One region of the Bacillus sp. PK6-026 genome, then DNA from elsewhere that is predicted to be linked to it. Evidence: a T-box and tRNA genes for the amino acid it is inferred to sense, from the RefSeq annotation. Region 1 holds a T-box; the other holds one or more tRNA genes.
What was found. A T-box is a leader RNA that pairs with one kind of tRNA and senses whether it is charged. The one in region 1 lies ahead of tyrS (tyrosine--tRNA ligase), so its partner is inferred to be a tRNA-Tyr.
Positions count from the first base shown of each region.

Region 1 (10,748 bases):
AATACGGGCATCTCTCATTAAAAATCAAGTTAACAGTCGTTCCCCTTCGGTCTTCTTCAGACTATAAAAAACCCCAATCGCCAGATGATTGTCTAACAATTGGGGTGCAATTTACGATACATTTACTTTTGGATCTGGTCCATATTGATTTTCTTTTGTTTCGCCAGCCTGACAGTAAAAAATCAGCAGAATGACAGCACCGATAATCGGCAACAAGCCAATTAAAATCCACCAGCCGCTTCTTCCGGTATCATGCAGCCTGCGGACATTGACAGCCAAAGAAGGCACCAAAACAGCCAACTGATAAATTAAGATCAGGACGTACCCGAGGAATCCACCGCCATACCCGATGATATATCCTACTTGATATCCATCATATCCTTCCGCTGTCATGATTCCTGAAATAAATAAACTTACGATCATTACTGTTAAGATAAATAAAATAAAACATATGATACCGTTAAACAAATGAAACAACCAATATTCCTTTCGTCTTGCTCTCCCTTCAAAATTCGCATAATTCCTCAAGCCTTTCCAAAACCACTTCATACAAGTTCCTCCATTGTCAAATCTATAAATTTGCGAAAAACATATGAATTATACCATAAAATATCATTATCGACCATTTACTTGAAGGATGCTCCCAAGTCATCTTAGAGGAACATTTTTTTAATTGAAATTTGAGCTTGTTCCTTTTCAAAATTTCAGTTCTCATTTCACCATTGCTTCTGTATAATATGAATCATCCATTTCGCCTCTGTAGCTCTAGAAGGGAAGAGCGCCGTAAAACATTGTAGGAACGGGTCGCAAGGCAAGGGTTTCAGAAGCACCGAAAAGCAAATAGCTGAGACAGGTGGAATTCCTGTCGGTGAAAGTCCGTAGGGAAGCGTGTTCTCCCCTAGCCTATGCTTACGAGAGGAGTGCGGGTTCGAATCCCGCCGGAGGCATTGATCTTTGTTCTCGAAGAAGAAGCCAAAAAAACAGACAGAAATTCACTGTCTGTTTTTTACGGCTTTGACCTGTCATATATTAAAATGTGTAAGATTCGCCGTCATCCGGCACAAAAACACGTGAAGACATTCCTTTTTCCTGAATGAAACTCTTCAATTCTTCCCGTGATAAAGTCCAATGGTTGACAGCTTCCATATGACTGGAAATGATTGTGGCGTCAGGAGCGGCTTGATAGACTTCAGCAATATCCTCTTTCCCCATGACGAGAGACCCTCCTTCAAAGAATTGATTGTCTCCTCCGTTAACGACTATGATGTCCGGCTGATGCGCAGCGATTTCTTCCCGGACACCTTCATACCAAACCGTATCCCCTGCTACATACAGCGTTTTCTCCTTTGAGTGCTTGAAGACAACGCCGCACACTTCTCCGGCAAGCTTTTTTATCTCTCCTCGTCCATGCTCGCCTTTTGTCTTGATTAATTGAATCCCCTCAAACACCGTATCTTTTGTTAAAACCACTGTATTTTGAAAACCTGCTTTTCTCACTTCCTCAGCATCTGCTTCATTTTGGACAAACAGTTTGATTTCTTTCGGCAACAGATCTTTGGCAGCATCGTCAAAGTGATCTAAATGCAGATGAGTGACGATGACTGCGTCGGTATTCTTGACGAGCTCGTCGGTTGGCACAGGCAAGGTGACTAAAGGGTTGTTTTGATCTTGTCTTGCTGAGTTCGGAAAAGGAGGATAAGTGCCTTTCTCAGCCAGCATCGGATCTATTAAAAATGTTTTGCCAGCATATTTAACGGTTAATGTTGCATTTCGAATTTGTTGAATATCCATGGTTATCATGCCTTTCCTTTTATTTACGATTAGTTTATACTATGACCGATCATCATTTAAATAGATATAGTCAAGTCTTTTTAGCATTTGACTTGATTTTTGAAAAACGTTCTTTTGAGAGGATTTGATGAAATGCTGGATCATACAGACAGGCAAATCATAGAGGAATTATCAAAAAACAGCCGGATGACCATGAAGGAATTAGGAGAGAAAGTTCATTTGACAGGGCAGGCGGCTTCCTCAAGGGTTGCAAAATTAGAGGATCAAGGAGTGATTGAAGGTTATACCATAAAAGTGAATCAAGACAAACTCGGGTGTTTTATTCACGCTTTTATCAATATCTATACAAAAAGCACTTATCATAAGCCTTATCTTTCGTTTATCAAAGCACAGCAGAAATACATCATTCAAAACTATAAAATCAGCGGGGACGGCTGTTATCTTCTCGAATGCAAGTTTCCGTCAAATCAACTGTTGGATCAATTTTTAACAGACTTAAACCATCATGCAAATTATAAACTGTCGATCGTTATTAATAAAACGGGCGTGTGAAGAATCCGCCGTCCGCTTTTTTTATAAAAAAGAGGGCCCTAAAGACCCTCTACTTCAGCCGCTTTGCTGCATTTTCCGTCTGATTCAATTGATTGTATCCGTCAGCTGACTGCTGCGCCTCTTGTTTTCGTTCCGTTTCCAGCTGCTTGTTGTAATCTTCCATAAACTTTTCTTTCGCCGCAATGAACAGGTTCATGCTACATTCCTCCCTCTTCAACGATGGAAATGCTCTACCTATTACATCTATATTTTTGACATTTCCTGAATGAACATACATGAAACATACGGACACAAAAAAACCCTTGCCGTTTGGCAAGAGCTTTTTGAAACTTGTTACTCGTTATAACTAAAAAATTATACAAAAAAATGAAAATCAAGTGAAGTATTTTATTTAACCGTAAACATAAAGACTCAATTCTACTAATCTGAACTTGAAAAATCTGCTAATGTGGATTATAATGGATAAGAATCTCATATTTAACAAGATATAAAATTTTAATGGAGGGATTTTTATGAAAAAAAGAGTAAATCATTTTATGGCTTTAGTTTTAGCTGGTGTAATGTTATTTGGATTTACTTTTATTGGACCAGGTCAGACTGCACAGGCTGTAAGTAAAACTACAAGTTTTACATTTAAATCAGGTTTAGGTCCATCTAAATCATATATACATACATCAGACAACTATAAAAATGTATATGCCACAATTGAATTAGGAAGTAGAAGTCACGTTTGGAATTCAGCAGCTTACTGTAAATTATATCTACAACGTTATACTAAGGGGTCTTGGAAAACGATTGATTCGGCTTCCGGATATGCAGAAACTGGAAAAAAATTAAATGTTACATTTTCAAATATCGCCAAAAAATCTGCTTCAACACGAGTAAAGGTAAACCTTTATAATAATTGGAAGCACTCAGAGTTAATGCAAACTGTATATTCAAGTAAATGGACTCGCTAAAAAATATATATTTTTAGCAAGGCTCTCTTACTAAAGAGAGCCTTATTTTTTATTATTGAGATTTTCACTCTTTAAACCGTAAAAAGTTGAAACTAAAGATCAGACTTCGTGATGTTCAAATTTAAAATCCATTAAATAAATTAAATTCTTTTCCTCACCCCTTTCCCCCGAAAAAATTCATTCTCTTTACTTGTGATAATCCCCCATAAACTCCGAAAGCCTCTATATTTTTGACATTTCCTGAATGAACATACATGAAACATACGGACACAAAAAAACCCTTGCCGTTTGGCAAGAGCTTTTTGATTATTTATAAGTCAGCAGGAAGTATTTCTTTTTACCGCGGCGAATGACGGTAAACTGTCCTTCGATGCGGTCGTCGCCGGTGAGGACGTCCGCAACATCGGTGCGGCGCTCGCCGTTAACGTATACCGCGCCGTTTGTGATATCTTCGCGCGCCTGGCGTTTAGACGGAGACAGCTTGGATTGGACGAGCACCTCAACAAGAGGCAGTTCATCCGCTTTCTCAAGTTCCATGGAAGGAACCCCTTTAAAGCCGACCTTCACTTCTTCAGCAGTCAGCTGTTTAATATCTCCGCTGAAGAGTGCTTTTGAGATGTTGACAGCCTGCTCAAACGCTTCACGGCCGTGTACAAGAACGGTCACTTCTTCGGCGAGGCGCTTTTGCGCTTCGCGTTTTTCAGGCGCCGTCTCTGCTTTTTCAGCGAGATCTTCAATTTCTTCTTTGGACAAGAAAGTGAAGTATTTCAAGTATTTCACGACATCCCTGTCGTCGGTATTGATCCAGAACTGATAAAACTCATATGCCGACGTCTTCTCTTTATCAAGCCAGATCGCGCCGCCTTCCGTTTTTCCGAACTTCGTGCCGTCTGCTTTTGTCACAAGCGGAATCGTCAATCCGAAAGCTTTTGCATTCTCTTCAGATTTGCGGATAAGCTCGAGGCCTGACGTGATATTGCCCCACTGGTCGCTTCCGCCGATCTGCAGCTTGCATTCCTGGTTTCTGTACAAATTCAAGAAATCGAGAGACTGTAGGATCATGTAGCTGAATTCAGTATAAGATATGCCCGTCTCGATTCTGGAACTTACCGTATCTTTGGCAAGCATGTAATTGATTCCGAAGTTTTTGCCGACATCGCGCAGGAAATCAATGACGTTCATTTTGCCGATCCAGTCATAGTTGTTCGCCATAATCGCCGGATTTTTTTCAGCTTCAAAATCCAGGAAACGCGAAAGCTGGTTTTTGATTTTCTGCGACCATTCGCGGACGATTTCTTCATTGTTCAGCGTGCGCTCCGCTTTCTTTCCGCTCGGATCGCCGATCAGGCCCGTCGCTCCGCCTACGAGCGCAATCGGACGATGTCCGGCCAGCTGAAAGCGACGAAGCATTAAAATCGGCAACAGGTGTCCGATATGCAGACTGTCAGCTGTCGGATCAAATCCGGAGTATAAGCTGATTTTTTCTTTATCCAGCAGTTCTCTCAAGCCTGCTTCATCGGTTTGCTGCTGAATCAGTCCCCTGAAGGACAAATCATCAAGTAAGTGTGTCATCATCATTTAGCTCCTTTTTTCCAAAAATAAAACGCCCCTTCGCAAAAACGAAGGGACGATAAAAATCGCGGTACCACCCTGCTTAAAAGAACGCATGGCCGCGCTCTTTTCACTCTCAATGATAACGGAAAAGCTTCCGTTCTTCTGCTACACAAAGCCCGGGAGGCTTTTTTCGCAAAAGCGGTTCGTGAGTGTAATTCAAACCATCCATATGTGCTGATTTTCACCGGCCATCAGCTCTCTAAGACAGGGAAGGATGCGTTTTACTGATCTCAGTCTTCACCTTTTGAATATTCGACTAAATCTTTTTTAACATAATATTTTTGCATTGTCAATGAGACATCAGTCTTCCATCGATGAGAGATCGCCTGCCGGAAGGTTCAGCTCCCAAGCTTTCAGGACGCGTCTCATGATCTTTCCGCTTCTTGTTTTCGGCAGTTTATCTTTGAATTCGATTTCCCTTGGCGCGGCGTGTGCGGCCAAACCTTGTTTCACGAACTGCCTGATTTCTTCTTTTAACGAATCTGACGGTTCATAACCGTCCCTCAAGGCGATGAACGCTTTAATAATTTCACCGCGGACGGGATCCGGTTTGCCGATGACGCCTGCTTCAGCGACAGCTTGATGCTCAACAAGCTTGCTTTCGACTTCAAACGGGCCGACGCGCTCGCCCGATGTCATGATGACATCGTCGATCCTTCCCTGGAACCAGAAGTATCCGTCTTCATCCATGTAGGCGGAATCTCCTGACACATACCAATCCCCCGGCATAAAATAGGAGCTGTATTTTTCAGGATTGTTCCAGATCGAATGCATCATCGACGGCCAGCCTTTTTTAATGGCGAGATTCCCCATTCTGTAAGGAGGCAGTTCATTTCCCTGGTGATCGACGATTGCAGCCTCTACGCCTGGAATCGGCTTGCCCATCGATCCCGGTTTAATTTCCATGCACGGGTAATTGCAGATGAGCTGCGCTCCTGTTTCGGTCATCCACCATGTATCATGAATCCGGTTGCTGAAGACTTTATGCCCCCATCTGATGACTTCAGGATTTAACGGCTCCCCTACGCTTAAAATATGCCGTAATGAGCTCAGATTATATTTGTTCACGAGATCGTCGCCAGCACCCATCAGCATCCGAAAAGCCGTTGGCGCGCTGTACCATACCGTCACTTCCATTTTTTCAATCGTTTCGTACCATGCTTCGGGACTGAATCTGCCGCCTACGACAACATTCGTTGCTCCATTCAGCCACGGACCGAAGATCCCGTAGACCGTTCCGGTAACCCAGCCTGGATCAGCCGTGCACCAATAAATGTCATCGTCGTGCAGATCAAGAACCCATTTGGCTGTTTGATAATGCTGAATCATTGCTTTGTGGACGTGGAGAACCCCTTTTGGCGCGCCGGTCGAACCCGATGTATAGTGAAGCAGCATCCCGTCTTCCTGATCCATCCATTCAATCTCAAGATCAGTATCTGCTTCAGCCGCTTTCGCGTAATAATCGATGACAGACCCTTCTTCCTTTACGCCTTCTCCAACGACAATGATTGATTCAAGATCCGGAAGTTCGCCGGCCGGCACCCGTTCAAGCAATTCCGGCGTCGTCACGATAACCTTCGCTCCGCTGTTTAAAAGCCTGTCTTTGACAGCGCCTTCCATAAATGCTTCAAACAACGGCCCGACGATCGCTCCCAATTTGACAGCGCCGAGAAGAATAAAATAAAGCTCGGGTGATCTCGGCATAAAAACAAACACACGGTCTCCCTTTCCCACATTGGCATGCTGCTTTAAGACATTCCCGGCTTTATTCGTTTCATTTTTCATCTCTCTGAAGGTGTACTTTTCTTCGCGGACCGGATCTTTGTAGTAAAATGCCACTTTATTTTTCAAATTTGACTCAGCGTGGCGGTCGATCGCTTCATAAGCTGCATTGATTTTTCCCGTTTTGTGCCATGAAAAATGTTTTTCGGCATCCTTCCAGTCAAATGTCCGGTATGCTTCATTATAGTCTTTCAAGTTGTAGTTTCCCTTTTCTGCTGGCAACGCTTTCAATTCCATGCCCATCCCCCTTTGTTCGCTCATCAAAATATATTATAGTATAGATTTTTTATTTTCTCAATTTTTAAAAAATACTCTTCCATCCTATGAAAACGCTTAATATTTTGGTATGTTATGTATAAAAGACTTCAACTAAGATGTAAGGCGGTGGATACGTGGACCATCACAAAACTTATCATGCCAAAGAATTGCAGACCGAGAAAGGCTCCGTGCTGATAGAGGGCCCTATCAGTCCCGAAAAACTCGCACAATATGAATTTCACAACGAGCTTACAGCCTTTCGCCCATCTCAAAAACAACATGAAGCATTAATCGAAATCGCAGGGCTTCCCGAAGGACGGATCATCATCGCCCGTTTCCGGCAAACCATTGTCGGCTATGTGACATATGTTTATCCAGACCCGCTTGAAAGATGGTCTGAAGGAAACATGGAAAATTTAATTGAGCTTGGAGCCATCGAAGTCATTCCGGCGTTCAGGGGTCACTCTGTCGGGAAGACGCTGCTTGCGGTCAGCATGATGGATCCACAGATGGAAAAATATATCATCATCACGACTGAATATTACTGGCATTGGGATCTAAAGGGGACTAATAAAGATGTTTGGGAATACAGAAAGATGATGGAGAAAATGATGAATGCCGGAGGGCTTGTCTGGTTTGCGACAGACGATCCGGAAATCAGCTCCCATCCCGCCAACTGTTTAATGGCCCGCATCGGAAAAGAGGTCAGTCAGGAGTCGATCGAGCGTTTTGACAGACTCAGATTCCACAATCGTTTTATGTATTAAGGGAGCAAAGGGGACCTGAATATGATTGTTGAAAAAATCATGAAACGGGATGTTGTGACACTTTCCAGAACGGATACGATTGAAGAAGCGATCAAACGCATGCGAACATTTCATATTAAACACCTTCCCGTCATCAATGAACGGGGAACGGTCATAGGCATCGTCACGGACAGGGACGTCAAAACAGCAAGTCCGAGTATTTTTGCCCAAAACAGATCTGACGAAGATTTAAAAAAGCCGGTGGAACTGATTATGTCAAAAGAAGTGATCACCGGTCACCCGCTTGATTTTGCCGAAGAAATATCAGCTATTTTTTTCGAACACGAAATCGGCTGCCTCCCGATCGTAAAAAACGGGAAGCTTGTCGGCATTGTGACAAAATCCGATTTGCTGCATACGTTCGTCCAGCTGACAGGAGCCCATTTTCCAGGCTCCCAAATCGAAATCAAAACCGATCATATCGCCCGTAGCCTCGCTGATATCAGCGCCATTTTCAGCAGGCGCCAAATCGCCATATTGAGCGTGCTCGTATATCCCGGTGATGAAGATGATTCGAAAATACTCGTGTTTCGCGTTCAAACAATGAATCCCGCCTCTATCATCAAAGACGTGAAGTCCAAAGGGTATCAGGTTCTTTGGCCGGCTGTTCAAAGGGATTTGCCATGAAGGACAGCGTATTTATTTTTTCTCCCTCTTACCAAACCTATCAATTTCATCAAGATCACCCGTTTAATCAGCTGCGAGTCTATGTAACATACGATCTTTTGAATACAGTCGGCGCATTTGAACCGGGAGAAACGATTGCTCCGCGCATAGCGACAGAAGCCGAGCTCGCCCTTGTTCACACAGGCGATTATATCAAGGCCGTCCAGCTTGCAGGGGCGGGAAAACTCCCGGCAGCCGAAAGCGAAAACTACGGGCTTGGAACAGAAGATACCCCTGTCTTTGCCGGGATGCACGAAGCCGCCTCCCTTTTGGTGGGCGGAACACTGACAGCTGCAGACTATGTCATGACGGGCAAAGCAAGACACGCCCTCAATCTCGGAGGCGGGCTTCACCACGGATTCAGAGGAAGAGCTTCAGGATTTTGCGTCTATAACGACAGTTCAGTTGTGATACGATATTTGCAGAAAAAATATCATGCGAAGGTTTTATATATTGATACGGACGCCCATCACGGCGACGGGGTGCAGTTTACGTTCTATGATGATCCTTCCGTGTGTACCGTCTCGATTCATGAAACCGGCCGCTACCTTTTCCCGGGAACGGGGCAAGTACAGGAAAGAGGTCATGGCGAAGGCTACGGCTACGCTTTTAATATCCCGCTCGATGCCTTCACAGAAGATGAGTCTTTTCTTGAATCCTACCGGACGGCTGTTTCTGAAATAGCCGAGTTTTTCAAACCGGACGTTATTTTGTCGCAAAACGGAGCTGACGCGCATTACTACGATCCGCTGACACACTTGTGCACGACGATGAAGATTTACGAAGAGATTCCAAAGCTCGCTCACGAACTTGCACACACCTATTGCAACGGAAGATGGATCGCTGTCGGCGGAGGCGGGTACGACATTTGGCGCGTCGTACCGAGGGCATGGGCAAGAATCTGGCTTGAAATGAAAGGAATGAAACCTGAGGATAAGATGCCTGAAAAATGGCTGAAAAAGTGGGGGAAGCAGGCATCTGTCCGACTTCCTGCCAACTGGTCCGACCCGGCAGATTTGTATCCTTCGATTCCAAGAAAATCCGAAATAACGGAAAAAAACGCCCAAACCGTTGCCAAAGCTCTTTATCCGATTCGCTCTGCCAAGCGCGCCACTTAATGCGAAAAATCCCGGCGTACAGAAAAGGCCTTGCTTTTATGCAAGACCTTGCTTTCTTCTCATTTATTTTTTTGCGATGACAATTTCAACGCGCCTGTTTTCCTTCATATGGCTCTCTGTGCGGTTGTCCTTGACCGGTTTTGTATCGGCATAACCGATGGCAAGAAAACGTGAAGAGTCGAGCTTTTCTTTCGACGTAAAGTAGCCGATCACAGTGCTCGCCCTTGCCGCAGAAAGCTCCCAATTGGATGGAAAACGGTAAGTCGAAATCGGGCGGCTGTCCGTATGCCCCTCCACACGGATCGGGTTGGACACTGATTTGAGAAGGACGGCGATTTTATGCAAAAGCGGGTGAGCCTGGTCTTTCAGATCCGCTTTTCCCGAATCAAACAAAACCGCTTCCTGAAGGACGAGGATGATGCCCCGTTCATCACGCTTGGCCGCTATCAAACTTGACAGTTCATTTTTTTCAATATAGTCGTTGATTTTCTTTAATAAATCTTCTTGGCTTTTAGCCGTTTTTTCAGCCTTCTGATCGTCCGCGTTTTCTTTTTTCAGCTCTGCGGCGGATTTGTCGTCGGCCCTGTCTTGAAATGAACCGACTGCTGCTTTAAATTTGTTTAAATCGATTTGCGACATCGAAAACAGTAAAATAAAGAACACGAGGATGAGCGTAATCAAATCCGAAAACGTGATGATCCAGTTTGACGATTTGCGACCCTGCTCGCGCTTTCTTCGTTCATGTCTAAGCTTCATGAGCCCTGTCCTTTTGTTTTATATGATCCGCCCGCTTTTTTGCCCATTCTTCTTTTGAACTGAAAACGACAAGCTGGCTTTCCAGATTTCGCGGATTTCTTCCCGACTGGATGCCGATGATGCCTTCGATCATGACCTGCTTCTTAAAGATTTCATTCTCAGTCTTTTCTTCAAGCTTTGCGGCGATCGGTATAAACAGCATGTTGGCTAAAAGGGATCCGTAAAGCGTCGTCAAAAGGGCGATCGCCATATTCGGACCGAGCGTTTCCGGCTTGTTCAGGTTTTTGAGCATCATGACGAGTCCGACAAGGGTTCCGATCATTCCCCATGCAGGGGCAAATTCCCCCGCTTTTTCAAAGATTCTTCTTCCCTTTCTGTGCCTTTCTTCCATCGCGGCGATTTCCGAGTTCATCACATTACGGATCGTCTCCTCGTCCCATCCGTCG
Region 1 is NZ_CP096418.1:3,179,235-3,189,982, forward strand. It holds gene M1D59_RS16145 (DUF805 domain-containing protein) at 112-549, opposite strand; gene M1D59_RS16150 (MBL fold metallo-hydrolase) at 1,030-1,791, opposite strand; gene M1D59_RS16155 (Lrp/AsnC family transcriptional regulator) at 1,924-2,343, shown strand; gene M1D59_RS16160 (hypothetical protein) at 2,393-2,539, opposite strand; gene M1D59_RS16165 (hypothetical protein) at 2,856-3,302, shown strand; gene tyrS (tyrosine--tRNA ligase) at 3,609-4,874, opposite strand; T-box leader at 4,923-5,163, opposite strand; gene acsA (acetate--CoA ligase) at 5,217-6,935, opposite strand; gene M1D59_RS16180 (GNAT family N-acetyltransferase) at 7,091-7,723, shown strand; gene M1D59_RS16185 (acetoin utilization AcuB family protein) at 7,745-8,389, shown strand; gene M1D59_RS16190 (acetoin utilization protein AcuC) at 8,386-9,546, shown strand; gene motS (flagellar motor protein MotS) at 9,610-10,302, opposite strand; gene motP (flagellar motor protein MotP) at 10,292-10,748, opposite strand, start outside.

Region 2 (10,748 bases), 1.4 Mb from region 1:
ATTCGTCATTAAACAGCTTTGCCAGTTCTCCTGCGGTCATTCCGTGCTTTAAAGGGATGGGATACATTCCGACAAATGAAGAATAATCTGGATCAAGGACAGGTCCTTCAACTTTTAAGCCGCTTTGCGGGTTTGGCCGGTCAAGAACAATGAATGGAATGCCGTTTTCTTTTGCCGCCTCCATCGCATAAGCCATTGTGTAAATGTAAGTGTAAAACCGCGTTCCGACATCTTGGATGTCAAATAGCAGGACGTCAACGTTTTTCAACATCTCCGGTGTCGGTTTTCTCGTATCTCCGTAAAGGCTGTAGACGGGGAGACCGGTTTTTTCATCAATATAAGAGTCAACCTTATCGCCGGCTTGAGCGTCTCCCCTTACACCGTGCTCTGGACCATAGAGAGCGGTCAGCTCAATACCGGGGGCTTGGTGAAGCAAATCGATGCTGCTTGTTAATGCTGAATTGACACCGGTTGGATTTGTGATGAGACCGACCCTTTTTCCTTTTAATATGCTTTTCTTGTTCATGATCACTTCAATACCCGGTGAGACCTTTGCTTTCTTTTCTTTGTCCGGAAAGGCCGCTGCTGCGGTTAATGTACTGAAGACAAACATTCCCGCAAGCAGCCAGATCGCTTTTTTTCTCATTATGACCCTCCTTTGTGAAGCGGCTTGCCGTTTTTAATATTCAACCCGTAGCCGAACGGGTAAAGGGTTTCTCCGGGGCGTGTGACCGAAGGAATGTCTACGGGCAATGTTCCTTTAGGCTTTGCCTTTCCGAAGATAACTTCCACTCCGGCCGGAATATTCGGCTGCCTGAAGCCCCCGTTTGCATAGCCTTTAAAGCCATATACTGCGATCACGGCAGCGGCTTCTTCAAAATTTGCCGTGTCATAAGGGTTTCGTAAGCTCATTAAGACAAATTTTTTCCCGTTTGCCTGAGCGTATTTCATGGCGGCGCGCGGAAAAGCAGTTGCCCACTTGCTTGAGTCTTGAATGCTGTCATCAATGACACCGTCGTTCACAACAGGATCGTTTTTGACTACATATGATCCTGTGATGACATAATCGGCCTCGTCAATTTTCTTTTGAATCTCTTCATCAAACGTTTTTTCTGCAAATCGATATTCGACGACCTTGATGTTTTTCTTTATTTTGCTGATGGTTTTGGCGATTGCTGCTGTTTGCTCTTCGTATGGGGCGAGAATGAGGACGGTATCCCCTTTTTTCGGTTTGAATGGCAAGGTGCTTTTTTCATTTTTAAGAATGGTGACGCTTTCTCTTGCCATTTTCCTTTCGGATTTCATGTGTTTGTTGCTGCCGACCGTTTTCAAGGCGTATTTGATTTTTTTCTGAAGCGGTTCGGAGCCGGTGTGATCGATGATACCGCGGTTTATTTTTAATTGAAGGATTCGCTCCACCGACTGATCGATTTGTTCGATAGGGATCTCACCTTTTTTAACGGCTGTCAGAAGAGCTTCGAATACACGCGCTAGATTTTTTTCGGTCTCAAGCGATGTGACTTGTGCGGGCATGAGGGCGATGTCGACTCCTGCTTTGACAGCCATGACGACGGCTTCCTCCTGTCCGAAATTATCAGAAATGGCTTTCATATTTAAAGCGTCTGTTACGACAACGCCCTTAAAGCCGAGGTCTTTGCGGAGAAGGTCTGTCATGACTTTTTTGGAAAGTGTTGCAGGCACCATGATGTCCTCGCCGTCTTTTTTGCTTTTATAGGTTGTATTGTCAAAGGCGGGGAACTGGACATGCGCTGTCATGATCATGTTAATCCCTGCATCGATCGCTTTTTGAAATGGCGCAAGTTCAATGCTTCTCAGCCTTTTTTCATCATGCGGAACAAGCGGCAATCCGTAATGACTGTCAACCGCTGTATCGCCGTGTCCGGGAAAGTGCTTTGCTGTAGCGATCATTTGCTCGTCCTGCAGGCCCTTCATCATCTGGATGCCGAGCTTTGAAGTCAGCTCAGGCTTGGAACTGAAAGAACGAACGCCGATGACCGGGTTGCCGGGATTGTTGTTGACATCAAGTACAGGACTGAAGTTCACGTTGATGCCCAGCGATGCTAATTCTTTTCCGATGATTTTTCCTGATTTGAAGGCATTTTTGCTGCTTCGCGATGCACCGACTGCCATATTGCCGGGCAGGTTTGTGCCTGATTCAAGTCTGGTGACAATCCCGCCTTCCTGATCGATCGTGATAAAGAGCGGAATGTCAGGACTCGCTTTTTGCAAGCCGTCCGTTAACCGTACAGTCTGCTCTGTGCCTGTGACATTTTCAGCAAAAAGAATGACACCGCCGAGCCGGTATTTTTGAATGATTCCCGCGACTTCGTCATTCATTTTTGTTAATCCTTTGGCGTTCGATTCCCCTTTTTTCTTCCAGTTTCTAAAGTCAGGCATCAGCATTTGTCCGATTTTCTCTTCAAGCGACATGCTGCTGACCATTTGTTTGAGGTGTTGTTCCGGCTGCTGTTTCGCTTCTGCTTCGCGAGCGGCGGGCTGCAAAGCGAGAGACGATAACAGCAATGCAATCAACGCGCATTGAAGAAATCTTTTCATATAAGGGTCGCCTCCTATTGGTGATGTAACGCCTCGTAAATAGCTGTAATGACGCTGCCGTACTTTCCGGTTGCAAATGCGTCACCTTCAAATTGATTCGGGTTTTCTTTAGGGTTGATGACAGGAGAGTGCTTTTTATTGGTTAACAACACAATGCCGATTTGATACACGGGATCGATGATAGTGACGGTTCCCGTCCAGCCGGTATGGCCGTATGCCTTGTTGCTGGCGTGCTTGCCGAACATCCACTCCATATCGGTATTGCCGTTAAGCCGCCATCCTAGTCCATATGTGGGATTTGTTTTTGACGGCTCAGTAAATTGTGAAATGACCGAACGGCTGAATAGATGTTGTTTCCCGTAACCGCCGCCGTTCAGCATGACTTGAAGGAGCACTGCTGCGTCGTCAACGGTGGAAAAAAGGCCGGCATGCCCAGAGACGCCTTCCATTGAATAGAACGCTTTTTCATCGTGGACTTCCCCTTGAAGCGTGTAAGTTCTGATATTTGGAAACAAGATGGTGCCATCTCTGGTGTTTCCCTTTCGTTCCGTAGCTGCAAAATGCGGCGGTTTAAAGCCCTTTTGGAGCGGATTAAACAAAGTATGCCGCAACCCGAGAGGCCGGTAAAATTGGTTTTCAACAAAGGTATCTAAACGCTCGTTTGTGACTTTTTCTATGATCAGCCCGAGGAGCATATAGTCGATGTCACTGTAAATTTGTTTTGTGCCGGGTTCATATGACAAGGGGGTTTTGACAAGATATTCAAGCGTTTTGCTCCGTGACTGAGAGTAGAGGTGTCCGGCTGCTTTCGGGTCGTAATAGTTCCAGCTTGCAGGGAAGCCTGCGTGATGGTGGAGCAAATCTATGACGCGGAGCCGGTTTTTTCCCTTTACATCGTCTTCCGGGTGATCATTGAAATCAGAAAGATAATGTGAAATGTTTTTGTTCAAGTCAAGCTTTCCGGTGCTCACTAAATGCTGCAAGGCAAAATTGACGGCATACATTTTTGTATTGGAGGCGAGGTCAAACATCGTGTTTGCTTTCATTTTTTTTGGATGTTTGAGCGTCGAGAGGCCGTTGTATTTCTGCTTGTAGCCGTATGCTTCTTTTTTGACGATTTTTCCGTCTTTTATCAAAATCAAGGCAGCCCCGGGAAAGCCCGCTTTGACATCCTGTTCGATCAGACGGTCCACGACTTTAAGCTTTTCCGAAGAAAAACCGGCTTCTTCAGGTGTTTTCGCCTTCGTTAATACGGGATATGTCAGCTGACCTGTTGTCTCGTTCGCAATTGCAGTCTGTGCTGATGACGGAAGCGGGAAAAAGCATGTCAGCAACAATAGGGACGATGCTGCAGCGCTGATCATAAACTTTTTCAGCTTGCTTCACTCCTTTCTGTCAAAAAATGTATAGTGGGAATTTTAAACAAACGTTTAATCAAATTCAACTGCCATATCGTCTTTAAAACCAAAGAGATATGTTAAGGCAAAGCCGGCAGCATAGGAAATAAACAAACCGAGAATATACAAAAGAACTTGGTGGGTATGGACTAAAAATGACAAAGGAAGACCTGATACGCCTATCGATTCGGTCGCGATTTTGAAATACGCTTGAAAGGCTCCACCTACTCCGGCGCCGAGGCACGCGGTTAAAAACGGACGTCCGAGTGGAAGAGTCACACCGAATATGAGCGGTTCACCGATTCCGAGCAGGCCTGACGGCAGTCCGCCGGCAATGGCTCTTTTGAGCTTTGCTTTTTTTGTTTTGAAATAGATCGCAAAAGCGGCGCCTACTTGACCTGCGCCCCCCATAGCCAGAATCGGCAGCAACGGGTCATCGCCGATTGAATTGATTAATTCCATATGAACGGGTGTCAATCCCTGGTGCAGTCCGGTTACGACGAGCGGAAGGAAGGTGGCCCCCAGTACAAAGCCGGCGATAATGCCGCCGAGATCTAAGATGGCGAGAAGTCCTGACGTAATGGCGTCAGATATCAAGCCGCCGACAGGCATGAAGACAACGTAAGTGACGATTCCTGTGATGAGAAGGGAGACTGTAGGTGTGATGATGATGTCGAGTGAATGAGGTACAAGGCGCCTGACCCGTTTTTCGAGAAAAGCGATAAATGCAGCTGCGAATAAAATACCGATTAAACCTCCGCGTCCCGGCAAAAGCGCTTCACCGAAAAGCGAAATATCACCAACGGCCGGGTTAATGATTAAAATACCGGCTAATCCGCCGAGTGCGGGGGAGCCGCCGAATTCTTTCGCCGTATTGACCCCGACCAGGATGCCCAAATACGTAAATAAACCTGAACCTATTACCGTTAAAATAATGGCGGTTTGTGATGTTTCAGCGAGCCAGCCTGCTTGGATAACGGCTTTGGTGATTCCGGTAATCAAGCCTGAGGCGACCAAAGCGGGGATCAGCGGTATAAAAATGCTTGCGATCCGCCGAAGAAACAATTTAAAAGGCGTCGCGTTTTTCTTGGAAATCTCAGCTTTATGTTTGGCTGCGGATTGTTTTAAGTCAACGTCTTCCGCGGATTGAAGCAACTTCCCGAATTCGTCTGATACGTGCTGTACGACGCCGGTGCCGAGGATAATCTGAAGCGTTTCCTCCTCAACGACGCCAATCACGCCTTCAAGCGCTTTGATTGAGCCGATGTCGGTTTTTTGACTGTTGACAGGCGTGATGCGCAGGCGCGTCATACAATGGGTATAATCCGCGACGTTAGACGGGCCGCCGATGTGTTGTAAAATCAGTTTTGCCAGGCCGGCATATTTTTTCTCATCGCTCATTTTATATCCCCCTTTTTTACAATTCGCTCATTCCCATCATGCGGATGGCCGCTTTTGTTTGATCAATATACTGAATGATGTCCTCGTAGCGCTCCGCGGCTATGCCTAAAAACAGAATGTCAATCATGTAAAGCTGAGTTAAACGAGAGGAGGTGGCGGCGCTGCGAAACGGCGCTTCGTTTGAGCATGACGTATACAGGGCGATATCGCTTAATGAAGAGACAGCAGACTGTCCAAACCGCGTCAGTCCAATGGTTTTAATGCCATGTTTTTTGGCGAGTCTGACTGCATTGGCGATTTCATGCGTTTCTCCTGAATGGGATATGGCAAACAGAACGTCATTCTCGCCGGCATTGGCGATTAATGTCGCGACAAGATGCATATCACTAAAAGCGGTGGCTTTTTTATTGATGCGCAAAAATTTCTGCTGGGCATCTTGTGCGACGATTCCTGAAGCCCCGATCCCGCAAAAATGAACCGTTTCTGCGTTGATCAGTATTTGAATCGCTTTTTGAAGATCTTCGTGGTCAATGTTTTCAAAGGTATCGCGAATCGCCTGAATCGAATTGCTGGTTGTTTTTTGAACGATTGAATGGAGCGGCTCTTGCGGTTCGATATCCCGGTATCCCTGATCAGACGGTTTCATTAAATCGCCGGCGACCCTCATTTTTAAATCTTGAAAGCCTTTCAGCCCCAGAGATTTGCAGAGCCGTATTGCCGCCGCCCCGCTTGTCTTAGCCGAAGAGCTCACCTCTTGAATGGTGCCGTTTACGACCTCGTGTGGGTTTTTCAAAATGTATTCGGCAAGCTTTCGTTCAGATTGCGGCAATCTGTGAAGCATATTCTGAATGATTTCCAATCCTCCTGCAGCCATTGTTTCTTCCTTTCTTCTTTAAACTTGGTCTTCATAAATGGATAGAGCTTTTTCGATATCGCCTTCTGATTTCTCAAGCAGGTTTTCGGAAGCGGCCGCATCTTCGTTTGTTTTCAGCATGATGATGGCGGTTTTGACCTGGTTATGGGATTTTTCTAACGCTAGTGCCGCCGCTTCTTTTGGAACACCTGTGACCGTTTGGATGATGCGAATCGCCCGCTCCTTTAATTTGTCATTGCTTACTTTTACGTCTACCATGAGGTTTTCATAGACTTTTCCCATTTTGATCATGGCCGCCGTTGAAATCATGTTTAAAATCATTTTATGAGCGGTTGCTGCTTTCATTCTCGTCGATCCGGCAATAACTTCAGGGCCGACGACCACTTCTATGCTGTGATCTGACACCTGGCTGATCGCCGAGTTTTTGTTGCATGTCAGTGAGACGGTCTTGGCGCCACTTTCCCTGGCATACTTCAAAGCGCCGAGAACGTATGGAGTCCGACCACTGGCGGCGATTCCGATTACGGTATCATTGTTTGAGAGGTTAACGGCTGATAAATCCCGTCTGCCGAATGCCTCGTGATCTTCAGCGCCTTCGACGGCTTTGTACAGAGCTTTTTCTCCTCCTGCAATGATGCCAATGACCGACTCGGGAGATATGCTGAACGTCGGCGGGCATTCAGCTGCATCGAGTACGCCGAGTCTCCCGCTTGTACCGGCACCGATGTAGATGATCCGTCCCCCTTTCTTTAACGACCCGACGGCGAAGTCAACGGCGGTCTTAACTTCTGGTAAGACTTCTTGTACAGCTTCGGCCACAGTTTTGTCTTCATCATTGATGATTTTCAAAATATCAATCGTCTTTGACTGGTGAATGCGCCTGGATCTTTCATTCCGGCGTTCGGTCGTTAATGAACCTAAATGGCTGTTTTCCATCGACAACTCCTCCTGATGATGAAGTGCATATATTTCTTAATTTTCAGTATATTAAGGGTGGAATATTATTTCAATAAAAAAAGGTAAATATTAAAATTTTATTTCAATGAAGTTCTAAACAACGGATTGCCGACATAAAATAAAGCGCAGATGAACTGCGCTTATGTTCAGGTATTACAGCTCGTCTATTTGGTGTTCGGAAATCACACGGAAGCCTTCTTTTTTCAGAAGCGCTGCTGTAACGCCGTTGCCGGCTATTTTTTGGCTTGAGAAACTTCCATCGTATATATGGCCGCTGCCGCAAGACGGGCTGTTTTCCTTCAACACGATCGTATCAGCCTTGATTTGCCTTGCCATCTCCAATGTTAGATAAGCTCCTTTTATATACAGGTCTGTTACGTCTTTTCCCGATTGTGTGTTGATCACCGCCCTGCCGTCTAAAACGTCTTCTCCCGACCCGCCTATAATTTCGGCCGGTTCCCTTGGCGTTTGAAATCCGCCGAGCAGCTCGGGACAAGCAATCACCGCTTTTTTTTCTTCAACAAGCTTATTGATTTTCCCCACATAGCTGTGCGATCCGTTATAGCGGCATTCCACCCCGGCCAGACATGAACTTACCAGTATCATTTTTCGCGTCCCCTCTCTTGCACATCAGATAGCCCTATTTTAAACAAAATTTCTGCGTTTTTCTCAATGTTTATGAATAAAAAATTTGAAAATAAAAATTTTAATTTACCCCTTTACAAATGGGGAGGAACCTGTATATAATAACTTTTGTCAGCTTTACGAGAGCTGCTTGAAACACGATGATGGCCCGTTGGTCAAGTGGTTAAGACACCGCCCTTTCACGGCGGTAACACGGGTTCGAATCCCGTACGGGTCACCATTCTTTTTTGGACAGCACGCTGCGAATGCCGGAATTTTTAAAAGGAAGGCATGCTAAGGTCGCAACGTCCTGTTGCAACGCGCACTTGTACTTTAAAGGCAAGGAAGGCATGCTAAGATCGCAACGTCCTGTTGCAACGCATGCACTTGTACGTCCTGTACTGCGGAGGATTAGCTCAGCTGGGAGAGCATCTGCCTTACAAGCAGAGGGTCGGCGGTTCGATCCCGTCATCCTCCACCATTTTTTCGGATCGGTTTTTGTCACAACCGCGCCGGTAACTGCATAAGATACCGTATCATGCCGGTCTAGCTCAATTGGTAGAGCAACTGACTTGTAATCAGTAGGTTGGGGGTTCAAGTCCTCTGGCCGGCACTGTTTTTGGAGGGGTAGCGAAGTGGCTAAACGCGGCGGACTGTAAATCCGCTCCCTCAGGGTTCGGCGGTTCGAATCCGTCCCCCTCCACCATTATTGGGCTATAGCCAAGCGGTAAGGCAACGGACTTTGACTCCGTCATGCGCTGGTTCGAATCCAGCTAGCCCAGTTTTTGGACATCCTGTTAGGATGTCCTTTTTATTTTGTCTTTTTTGTATAACTATTCAAAAAAATGTCTTGTTGAGTCAATTCCGAATTGGAAGGTACAATGAAGGTCTGAAAGGGGGATATCATATGTTAAAACAGCAGATTTCAATGATTGGCGTACCGATGGATCTCGGTCAGCTGAGGCGGGGAGTCGATATGGGACCGAGCGCGATTCGCTGTGCCGGTGTTAATGAACGGTTGGAAAGCCTTTGTCAGGATATTGAAGACCTCGGCGATATGACAATCGGGCAAAGAGAGGATGAGAAAGAAGGCGGGGAGCCGGCATCTGAAGAGCTGAGAAACTTGAAAGCGATTACAAAAGCGAGTGCAAAACTTGCTGAGACCGTTGATAAGATCGTGGCTTCAGGTGCTTTTCCGCTCGTGCTGGGCGGTGACCACAGCATAGCGATCGGAACGCTGGCCGGCCTTGTGAAGCATTATCAAAACCTGGGTGTGATCTGGTATGATGCCCATGCTGATTTAAATACGAAAGAAACGTCTCCTTCAGGCAATATTCACGGTATGCCGCTCGCCATCAGCCTGGGGATCGGCCATGAAGGGCTGACAGGCATCTATGGAAAAGAAACGAAAATTAAAGCGGAGAACATCGTCATCATCGGTGCGAGGTCACTTGATGACGGGGAAAAAGAATTGATTCGCGACAAAGGGATCAAAGTGTATACAATGCATGAAATCGACCGCCTCGGTATGACGAGGGTGATGGAAGAAACGATAGACTATTTGCACGGCAGAACGGACGGTGTCCATCTGTCACTCGATTTAGACGCGCTTGATCCGAACGATGCGCCTGGTGTCGGAACCCCGGTAGCGGGAGGCATCAGCTACAGGGAAAGCCACCTGGCGATGGAAATGCTGGAAGAATCGAAGCTGATTACGTCCGCTGAGTTTGTCGAAGTCAACCCGATATTGGATGAGAAAAACAGGACGGCTGAAGCGGCAGTCGCCTTAATGGGGTCGCTGTTTGGCGAAAAGCTGCTTTAGGTGCGGTTGAAGAGCGGCCTTAGGCTGCTTTTTTTTATAAAAAAGTCTCAACTTCATAATATTTAGGTTGTATAATAATTTTAAGCTAATATTAAGCGCATGATCCCTGTCAAAGCATCTACACCCTGCCAAAAATTTGATAAACTATTTTTATGAATTTAATGAAACCTTATAAAAATCAATTCGTATACATAAAGACCGGTGAAGGCAGAGGTTAGATAAATATGGAAACAATGATTAAAAAAAGAATCAAACAGGTGAAAAAAGGCGATCGTAATGCATTTGCAGACATCGTGGATATTTACAAAGACAAAATTTATCAGCTTTGCTACCGTATGCTCGGCAATGCGCATGAGGCGGAAGATATTGCGCAGGAAGCGTTTATCAGAGCATACGTGAATATCGACAGTTTTGATATCAACCGGAAATTTTCCACATGGCTTTATCGAATCGCAACCAATTTGACCATCGATCGTATCCGTAAAAAAAAGCCGGACTATTACTTGGATGCAGAGGTGGCGGGGACTGAAGGACTGACGATGTATTCCCAGGTTGCGGCGGATGTTGCGCTTCCAGAGGATGAAGTGGTTTCTTTGGAGCTGCACAGCACCATCCAGGAAAAAATCTTAAGGCTTCCCGATAAATACAGGACGGTCATCGTATTAAAGTACATTGATGAGCTCTCACTCATTGAGATCAGTGAAATCCTTAATATTCCCGTAGGTACGGTGAAAACGAGGATACACAGGGGCAGAGAGGCTCTCAGAAAACAATTAAGGGATCTTTAAGTGGGGTGATGAAATGAGCTGTCCGGAGCATATTGTTCAGCTTATGCATAAATACCTTGACGGAGACATACTACCGGAAGATGAATCGCAATTAAAAGAGCACCTCCAATCATGCGAAGACTGCAAAAAGCACCTTCATGAAATGGAAAAATCCATCGCTCTTGTCCAGAGCACGTCGCATCTTACAGCTCCGGCGAACTTTACAGCCGATGTGCTGGCGAATCTGCCGAAGGAAAAGCGAACGGCATCGATCAACAGGTGGCTTAAAGCCCATCCGTTTTTAGTGGCGGCAGCTTTGTTTATCATTT
Region 2 is NZ_CP096418.1:169,893-180,640, forward strand. It holds gene M1D59_RS00955 (exo-beta-N-acetylmuramidase NamZ family protein) at 1-646, opposite strand, end outside; gene M1D59_RS00960 (glycoside hydrolase family 3 N-terminal domain-containing protein) at 646-2,577, opposite strand; gene pbp4b (penicillin binding protein PBP4B) at 2,592-3,941, opposite strand; gene M1D59_RS00970 (PTS transporter subunit EIIC) at 4,008-5,375, opposite strand; gene M1D59_RS00975 (MurR/RpiR family transcriptional regulator) at 5,392-6,249, opposite strand; gene murQ (N-acetylmuramic acid 6-phosphate etherase) at 6,268-7,185, opposite strand; gene M1D59_RS00985 (2-thiouracil desulfurase family protein) at 7,360-7,812, opposite strand; tRNA gene M1D59_RS00990 (tRNA-Glu) at 7,997-8,071, shown strand; tRNA gene M1D59_RS00995 (tRNA-Val) at 8,236-8,311, shown strand; tRNA gene M1D59_RS01000 (tRNA-Thr) at 8,371-8,443, shown strand; tRNA gene M1D59_RS01005 (tRNA-Tyr) at 8,452-8,536, shown strand; tRNA gene M1D59_RS01010 (tRNA-Gln) at 8,541-8,612, shown strand; gene rocF (arginase) at 8,738-9,652, shown strand; gene sigW (RNA polymerase sigma factor SigW) at 9,877-10,440, shown strand; gene rsiW (anti-sigma-W factor RsiW) at 10,454-10,748, shown strand, end outside.
Region 2: it encodes a tRNA-Tyr, which carries the amino acid that the T-box ahead of tyrS (tyrosine--tRNA ligase) is inferred to sense. The anticodon was not compared.